DNA from 4 places in the Vibrio sp. QJM3NY_27 genome. Region 1 is predicted to be linked to each of the others. Evidence: predicted binding sites of a transcription regulator. Region 1 holds the regulator's gene; each other region holds the start of a gene.
The links. Region 1 encodes CRP, which controls carbon source genes, mostly activating them, when cyclic AMP is high. Its sites were predicted from a motif close to TGTGANNNNNNTCACA; they were not measured.
Positions count from the first base shown of each region.

Region 2: cdd (cytidine deaminase) is a predicted target of CRP. The motif match lies at 1,107-1,122, and genes of this name have one in related genera.
Region 3: AC3CIA_RS12725 (NupC/NupG family nucleoside CNT transporter) is a predicted target of CRP. The motif match lies at 945-960, and genes of this name have one in related genera.
Region 4: deoD (purine-nucleoside phosphorylase) is a predicted target of CRP. The motif match lies at 828-843, and genes of this name have one in related genera.

Region 1 covers NZ_CM173511.1:3,202,181-3,204,387, forward strand. The annotation lists gene AC3CIA_RS14435 (phosphoribulokinase) at 1-489, shown strand, start outside; gene crp (cAMP-activated global transcriptional regulator CRP) at 729-1,361, shown strand; gene AC3CIA_RS14445 (DUF1338 domain-containing protein) at 1,546-2,207, opposite strand, start outside.
Region 2 covers NZ_CM173511.1:1,553,371-1,555,577, reverse strand. The annotation lists gene AC3CIA_RS07020 (CidA/LrgA family protein) at 1-189, shown strand, start outside; gene AC3CIA_RS07015 (LrgB family protein) at 192-869, shown strand; gene cdd (cytidine deaminase) at 1,227-2,114, shown strand.
Region 3 covers NZ_CM173511.1:2,867,860-2,870,066, forward strand. The annotation lists gene AC3CIA_RS12725 (NupC/NupG family nucleoside CNT transporter) at 1-800, opposite strand, end outside; gene AC3CIA_RS12730 (TatD family hydrolase) at 1,005-1,886, opposite strand; gene AC3CIA_RS12735 (DUF5363 family protein) at 1,816-1,971, opposite strand; gene prfC (peptide chain release factor 3) at 2,077-2,207, opposite strand, start outside.
Region 4 covers NZ_CM173512.1:987,332-989,538, reverse strand. The annotation lists gene AC3CIA_RS20125 (L,D-transpeptidase family protein) at 1-612, opposite strand, end outside; gene deoD (purine-nucleoside phosphorylase) at 960-1,670, shown strand; gene AC3CIA_RS20115 (lactate dehydrogenase) at 1,752-2,207, shown strand, end outside.

The DNA.
Region 1 (2,207 bases):
TTCTACGAAGGTCTTCATGGTGGCGTGGTAGATGGCGACATCAATGTCTCACAGCACGTCGACTTGCTGATCGGTATGGTGCCAATCGTCAACCTTGAGTGGATCCAAAAATTCGTTCGTGACACACGCGATCGTGGGCACTCACGCGAAGCAGTAATGGATTCCATTGTTCGCTCAATGGATGATTACCTTAATTACATCACCCCACAATTTTCGCGTACTCACATCAACTTTCAGCGTGTTCCAACCGTAGATACATCGAATCCACTGAACGCTAAAGGGATTCCAAGTTTAGACGAAAGCTTCGTGGTTATACGTTTGCGTGGCATCAAAAACGTCGATTTCCCCTACCTTCTAGCTATGATAGATGGCTCATTTATGTCACGCCACAACACGCTTGTGGTGCCAGGCGGCAAGATGAGTTTTGCTATGGAGCTCATTGTAAGGCCCATCCTACAACAGCTCATCGAAACCGGAAAAATAGGTTAACAAGACACCATTCTGGTTGATTACTTTTCATACCGTGATCATGTGCACAATTTTGCGTAAAAAATCGTAGCTTGGTCACGATTAAAATCAAGAAATAGTACCTGAAAAAGGATACTATTCTTAAACGAAACACAAGATAGCTTGCAGCGCTCAACGAGTGCTCTTATCCTACAAGTCAATCCAGGCTTAGCTAAAATACGGAAAGCGGCAAGCATACCCTGCAGAGGAAGTAAGATATTATGGTTCTAGGTAAACCCCAAACCGATCCAACATTAGAGTGGTTCCTTTCACACTGTCATATTCATAAGTACCCTTCAAAAAGTACTTTGATTCATGCTGGTGAAAAGGCAGAAACCTTGTACTACATCGTTAAAGGTTCTGTGGCAGTTCTTATCAAAGACGAAGAAGGTAAGGAAATGATTCTTTCTTACCTAAACCAAGGTGACTTCATTGGTGAACTTGGCCTCTTCGAAGAAGACCAAGAGCGTACTGCATGGGTTCGTGCAAAATCTCCTTGTGAAGTAGCTGAAATTTCTTTCAAGAAATTCCGTCAACTTATCCAAGTGAACCCAGATATCCTAATGCGCCTTTCAGCGCAAATGGCAAACCGTCTACAAGTAACTAGCCAAAAGGTTGGTGACTTAGCGTTCCTTGACGTAACAGGTCGTATCGCTCAAACGCTACTTAACCTAGCGAAACAGCCAGATGCAATGACTCACCCTGACGGCATGCAAATCAAGATCACTCGTCAAGAGATTGGCCAGATTGTTGGTTGTTCTCGTGAGACAGTAGGTCGTATCTTGAAGATGCTAGAAGAGCAGAACCTAATTTCTGCACACGGTAAAACTATCGTGGTATACGGCACTCGTTAATCTCGATTAACTGAGCCAAAAATTTGAAAGCCACCAAATGCAAATTTGGTGGCTTTTTTGTTTTCTAAAGATCTAGAGAGCAGATGCGAGATGCGAATGGAGCACCTCCCGCGTCCAAGCGCAAACACTCTCAAAGCGAAGCGTACCCGCATCTTTAGGGTAAAGCCCGTGCTCGTATCTTTCTTTAACCGTTGGTGCTCTCAAAGATCTTGTCAGCCGATGCTGCAACAAATCCTGTATAAATCTCACCATTCGCCATCGCATAACGCTTAGCGAACTCGTAGAAGCCACCAGGAATCACCTCATTGCCTTCAACAAATGAAACTGGCACTTTGTCTGCCATTGTAGATGATTGCTCTAATAAGACCTCTGGAGAGCCTTTAACCTGACCGCCAGATGCATTGATAGTGAAACCTGAATCACTCAAATAGTCATTCACAGTCTGTACTTCATCGAACTCATTAAGCTGGTTCACACTCACCGTAAAGTGGTTGGCACCGTAACCATGAGCCGCTAGCCAAGACGCGTATTCACTCTCTTTTGCTAGCACTTGGAAATCCGCGAAACTCAGATCCCAAAGGCGACCACCAAACAAGAACTCATGGCCTTGAAGCTTGCTTACGTCCACTTGCTCAACCAACTTAGCAACGATCTGTTGTAAGTCACTTGAACACTCTTCTACCTTCAACTCACTAATGAACACTTTCGGTTGGTTTGGGTCTGGGTGCTCATAGTGCTTAGCCACTAGTTTCTTGCTTTCAAACAAGTAATCGCCACACGCTTTATAACCTAGCTCAAGAAAAGGCTTGGCCAGTGTTTCAATGCCCAGCGGTGCAACATTGAAAG
Region 2 (2,207 bases), 1.6 Mb from region 1:
CCCGGTGCAAGCTTGATTATCCGCCTAATGATCTTACTGTTTGTTCCGATCAGTGTTGGGTTGATGGATCACTTCGACATGCTCATCGCGAACGCATTGCCAATTATGGCGAGCGCCGTTGGTGGCACGTTGCTGGTGTTGGTGTCCTTATCATGGTTTTTAGACCGCTTGCTTTCGAGAGGTAACTGATCATGTGGATTCTACTCACCATCGTGGTATTCCTGTTTGCTCGCTGGGTAAGTCAAAAAGTGAACTCACCGCTGTGTAATCCTCTGCTGATCAGCATTGGTATCATCATTCCGATACTCACGTTCTTCAAAGTACCATTTGAGACTTACTATGCAGACAACACCTGGATTACCTACATGCTGCAGCCTGCGGTTGTTGCCCTTGCTTATCCGCTTTACGAACAGCTACCTCAAATCAGAGCCAACTGGCGCATCATCACCTTTGCTTGCACGCTAGGTAGTGTTATGTCGATGACAACGACAGCATTAATCGCAGTGGCTTTTAAAGCGGACTTAACTTTGATTGCGAGTTTATTAGGTAAGTCAGTCACCACGCCAATTGCTATGGAAGTGTCGAGCCATTTAGGTGGTGAAGCAGCGATTGCGGCAATACTGGTATTGATTGTTGGTCTATTTGGGGCAATCTTTGCTTACCCAATCTACAATCTCATTGGTATTAAGAGCCCTATCGCGCGTGGTTTAACCATGGGTACCGTGTCTCACGCTTTAGGTACTGCGACATGTGCTGAAAAGAATCAGGAAGATGCTGCATTCAGTTCGTTGGCATTGGTTCTTTGTGGGGTTATCACCTCAATCATTGCACCGAGTATATTTTCGCTCGTGGTTTGGTTCTATTCTTAACCACTTTGATTACAGTTTATACGCGCTCTAATCGATGAGTTGGTAAATAACTAAACTCACTGGTTCGCGACTTTTAAGCGTTACAGATATCAATAAGCCCAAGCATAACCTGATTATTTCAGTGATAGCTTGGGCTTTTTTCTCTCATTTATTCATCAATACGTGACAAACCAAACTCAATTTCAAGCAATAAGTGCGATATCAATGGTAGTTTTTACTCTTGCAATCGATTTCATCTGTGACCTCACTCTAATTATGCAAACCAATGTAACAGCAACAACGCAGTAGTGATCAAAGTCACAGAAAATTCCTGAGCATTGCATAGAATTAAAGCCTAAGGTCAATTAAGGATTCAACATGAACAGTCGTATTACCCTGGCGCTGGAAAGTGCTCCAACAGCAATCAAAGCACTTTTGAGTGACATCGTATTAGCAGACAACTTTGACGCGACATTGTCTCCAGAACAATTTGCTAGCCTACTGCAAGCAAGTGGTTTAGCGGATGACGAGCTACGTATTGCGCTACTTCCTTTTGCCGCAGCCTATTCTTACGCTCCGCTATCTGACTTTTATGTTGGTGCAATCGTGCGTGGTTTGTCTGGCACTCTGTATTTTGGTGCAAACCTTGAAATCGCTGGTGCTCAACTTGGCCAAACAGTACACGCCGAGCAATCTGCAATCAGCCACGCTTGGATGAAAGGCGAACAAGGTATCTCTGATATCACAATCAATTTCAGCCCTTGTGGTCACTGTCGTCAATTCATGAACGAACTGACCACAGCGAAAGAGCTTAAGGTTCAGCTGCCACAACGTGATGAAATGTCTCTGCAAGAATACCTGCCAGACTCATTCGGCCCTGCTGATTTAGGTGTGACGACTGGCCTAATGACTAAGCTTGATCATAAGCACACGACTGAAGAAACAACGCCTATTGTTGTAGAAGCGCTAGCAGCACTAAACCGCAGCCATGCTCCATACACCAAAAACCTAAGTGGTGTTTCACTGCAATTGACGTCGGGTGAGGTTTTCACCGGTGCTTACGCTGAAAACGCAGCGTTCAACCCGAGCTTACCACCTCTACAAGTGGCGTTGATTCAACTTAAACTGGCTGGCTTCGATTTTGAACAGATTGAAAGTGCAGCGTTGGTTGAAATTGCCGAAGGTAGCATCAGCCACCTAGCGGATACGCAATCTACATTAGAAGCGATTAATCCCGACATTCCAGTGACTTACTTAGCAATCTAAGTACATCTAATTAACAAAATTTTAAATAAGCAGCCCTATTTAACGGGGCTGCTTTTTTTATACCTGTAATTAACGCAACAACTTGCGCAAACG
Region 3 (2,207 bases), 330 kb from region 1:
ATGAATGCTAGTAGCATTGCACCAACGTTAAGTGCTAGTTGTAGACCAACTGACGCACCGCCAGCAGCTGCATCGATAACGTTAGCAGGCTTGTCGTCGCCACCGTCGATGTCTGAACCTAGGTTCTCGTCAACTTCATCAGTTTCAGGCTTGATGATTTTAGCGAATAGTAGACCACCAGGTGCTGCCATGAATGACGCTGCTACAAGGTACTCTAGAGGAACACCCATAGATGCGTAACCCGCTAGTACACCACCAGCAACAGATGCTAAACCACCACACATTACTGCGAATAGTTCAGAGTTAGTCATTTTAGGAACAAATGGACGAACTACTAAAGGTGCTTCAGTTTGACCAACGAAAATGTTTGCTGCTGCAGACATTGACTCGGCGCGAGAAGTACCTAGAGCTTTCTGAAGACCACCACCAAGAACCTTGATTACAACTTGCATCGCACCAATGTAGTAAAGTACAGAGATAAGAGCAGAGAAGAAGATTAGTGTTGGTAGAACTTGGAATGCAAAGATGAAACCGATACCGTCAACTGAAAAGTTAACAAGGCTACCAAATAGGAAGCCAGTACCATCTTTACCGTAGTCGATCACGTTTGCTACACCAGCAGAGAAACCTGCAAGTAGATCACGACCCCAAGGGATGTAAAGTACGAATGCACCAAGTGCGAATTGGATAGCGAAAGCGCCACCCACTGTTCTGATATTAATTGCTTTGCGGTTGTCGGATAGTAGTACTGCGATTGCAATCAGTGCAACCATTCCGACGAGGCTCATAAACAGGCTCATAGTTTATGACTTCCTTATTAGTTATTTATTGGCGTGTTACAAAATGGGGCTATAAAGCGGAGGCAATTATACTCATGCGACCACTAATAAAGTAATGCCGTCCTCACACTTTCGTACAAGATTCATGTACCATTCACACGCAAATGTGAACCAAATCACAAGCTCAGTGCAATTTACGCAAACGATAAACAAAAACCTTCGATTTTATTCACATATACCGAATGCGCGATGGCTATTTTGCCAAATTTGCGCTGCAACCGATTGCTTTGGCTCTTTTCTAAGCAAAAATAGTTCATTTAAGATCGTAACTAAATGTTTGGAATGATTAACATTTCCTTGGTTTCCATACATGGGCATATCCGGTGCATCCGTTTCTAATACCAGGCATTCAAGAGGCAGTTTTGCGATGGTTGTGCGTGTTTTTTGTGCTCTGGGGTAAGTGATCGTTCCACCGACACCAATATAGAAACCGAGCTTGATCCACGCCAAAGCTTGCTGTTCACTCCCTGAAAAACCGTGAATCAACCCACCAAAAGTGAACTTGTGCTGCTTTAATAGTTCAATGAGTCGGTTATAAGACTTCCTCTCATGGATGATCAAAGGCAGCTCAAATGCCTTCGCAAGCTCCATTTGTTGGATGAAAAAGCGTTCTTGTTTCTCCCGCTCGACATCGACAAAAAAGTCGAGACCACACTCTCCTATCGCAACGCATTGACGGCTTTTTGATGAGAGTAATTGGCGAAGCTGTGAGAATTGCTCGTCATTGGCTTGCTCTAAAAAGTAAGGGTGGAAACCTAAGGCGTAGTAAACATTAGGGTAAGATTGAGCAATTTTATCGATCTTCGACCAGTTACTTTGGCCAATAGAAGGAATAAGAATCTTCTCGACTTGAGCTTGTTTCGCTTCTTTAAGATAGCTATCAATACTTTGATCAGGTGTAGCTCCCTGATCAATTACAATATTTTGCTCAAACGCCTCAAAATCCGCATGGCAATGAGTATCAAACAGCGGAAAGTCACTTATTTGCTGTGTCATCTTCCCTACTCTCTGTTTGTTTCCCTTGGGGATCACGACGATAAGCAACACAACTGCGCTTGTTTTCAGGTGTTAAACCAAGCTCCTCGCACCACTTATCGTATTTCTTAATCCAAGCTTTTATCCAACTGAACATAATTGCCTCTAACCTCAGCCTCTAAGCCTTAAATAAAACGCATTAAAAAACGCCTATTGCAGAACAATAGACGTTTTTGTTTAACTCGAATAGAGCGCGGAGAAATTAGTGTTCGCGCGTCGCTCGGAACTGAACGTCAGGGAAACGTTCAGAAGCTAGGTTCAAGTTCACCATTGTAGGTGCGATGTAAGACAGGTTATCACCACCATCTAACGCTAGGTTAGCTTGGTTCTTAC
Region 4 (2,207 bases), on a different replicon from region 1:
TGAATTTGGAGGAGTCCAAGTCGGGTTTGGACGTTTTTGGCTTATCTTAGTGATCATCTCGGGAGTATCACGCCCTACTCGACCAATACCGACAGGGAAGACATGCACCTGATTTTTCTCAGGCTCAAAGTAGTACAACCTCAACTCAGCAAGGTTAATCACAATGCCTTTTCTCGGAGTATCCGGCAGAATTAAACGGCTAGGAATGCTTAACACATAGCCTTCAGCAGGAAGAAAAGGATCGACCCCTTTGTTTGCCGCCATTAAAGAGAGAAAGCCAATATCGTATTGCTTTGCAATGATCGCCAAGGTTTCACCCGCCGCAACTTCGTGTTGCTGTATTCTGCCCACGATACGGCTTTCTGTTGGTGGCAACTCAAAAGTTGCAGCAGACACCCACGACGAAGTCATCACGCCAGCAAGCAAAATGATTACCCGAGCAAGTAAAGCAGTTCTCACAGCAAACAAAGTCGTTCTAGCCGTAATCAATGTGGACTTAACAGCAATCAATGTGGATTTAACAGCGACCAACGCTAGCTTATGTAACCTTGTTTTCGTCTGTAACTGTGTTTTCATCGAGTGCGAAGGCGTCGAGTTAGCGCAATACGACATACAATTCCTTGGTTTGTCTCTTTATCAAAGTTTAGATTATCGCTGATCAAACGTCTCTACAACGTATTGTTGCCTCCAAGGCAATATGCAACAGATTTATATTTCGAGCTTTATCTTTAAATATCGTGCAATTTACCCATACAAAATCGATTGCCTTTACGCTTTCAACATATTTGGTTATCAATATTAATAAAACTATAATGGCAAAGCGATTTTGTGACTAAAGTCTCATGGAGCCTCGTTTTAACTCGCTAATATTGCCTCAACAAAACGAATTCAATTCAACAGAATCGGTAATTGATTAAATCCTGTTCCTATCATTACCGTTTAAACTTTGGAGAACGACCATGGCTACACCTCATATTAATGCTCAAGCTGGTGATTTCGCAGAAACAGTACTTATGCCGGGCGACCCGCTTCGCGCAAAATACATTGCAGAAACATTCCTTGATGACGTGAAGCAAGTTTGTGACGTTCGCAACATGTTTGGTTACACAGGCACTTACAAAGGTAAGAAAGTTTCTGTAATGGGCCACGGTATGGGTATCCCATCATGCTGCATCTACGTACACGAGCTTATCGCTGAATACGGCGTGAAAAACGTTATTCGCGTAGGTAGCTGTGGTGCGGTACGTGACGACGTTAAACTAATGGACGTTGTTATCGGTATGGGTGCTTCTACTGACTCAAAAGTAAACCGCATTCGTTTCAACAATCACGACTTCGCTGCAATCGCTGATTTCGGTCTTCTAGAAGAAGCTGTAAACCAAGCACGTGCACAAGAAGTTCCAGTTAAAGTTGGTAACGTATTCTCTGCAGACCTTTTCTACACTCCAGAAGCTGACCTTTTCGAAAAAATGGAAAAGCTAGGCATCCTTGGTGTTGATATGGAAGCAGCTGGTATCTACGGTGTTGCTGCGGATCTTGGTGCTAAAGCCCTAACTATCCTAACAGTGTCTGACCACATCATCCGTGGCGAGAAATTAAGCTCTGAAGATCGTCAAAAATCTTTCAACGACATGATGAAAGTTGCTCTAGAGACTGCAATCAACATCTAACAGTTTGATAAAGATACATTGAAAAGCGTTACCTCGCAGCCGAGTACACTTGGCTGCTCAAATAATCCCGAGGGGGAGATCGTGTCTAACGACAAGCTGCCAAAAGATGCGGATGGTTTGCAACTCAACTTTTGTAAAACATTGGCGTGTGACAACTTTGGCTTGAGCGATGCAAAACGGTATGTTTTGCAACACGCGAACCCTAAGCGTCCAGCGATGGTTTGTCGTGAATGTGGAGCTTTCCCCCCCTTACTTAACAATCGTGAAGTGTTAAGCGAACTTCATCGCCTGCGACAACTTCACAGCGATGGCCTTCCTGCTTGCCGCAATGATGATTGCGATAACTTTGGCCTATCGGTTCATACCCACAAACATCTTTACCATGCCTTCGGCTACAGTGGCGACAGGCAGCGTTATCGATGTAAAGACTGCCAGTCAACCTTCGTTGACAAGTGGTCTGGATCCAATAAAAAACTTCAGTTTCAAGAAAACCTCATGGGCTTATTGTTCATGGGTTATTCCGTACGTGAAATCTGC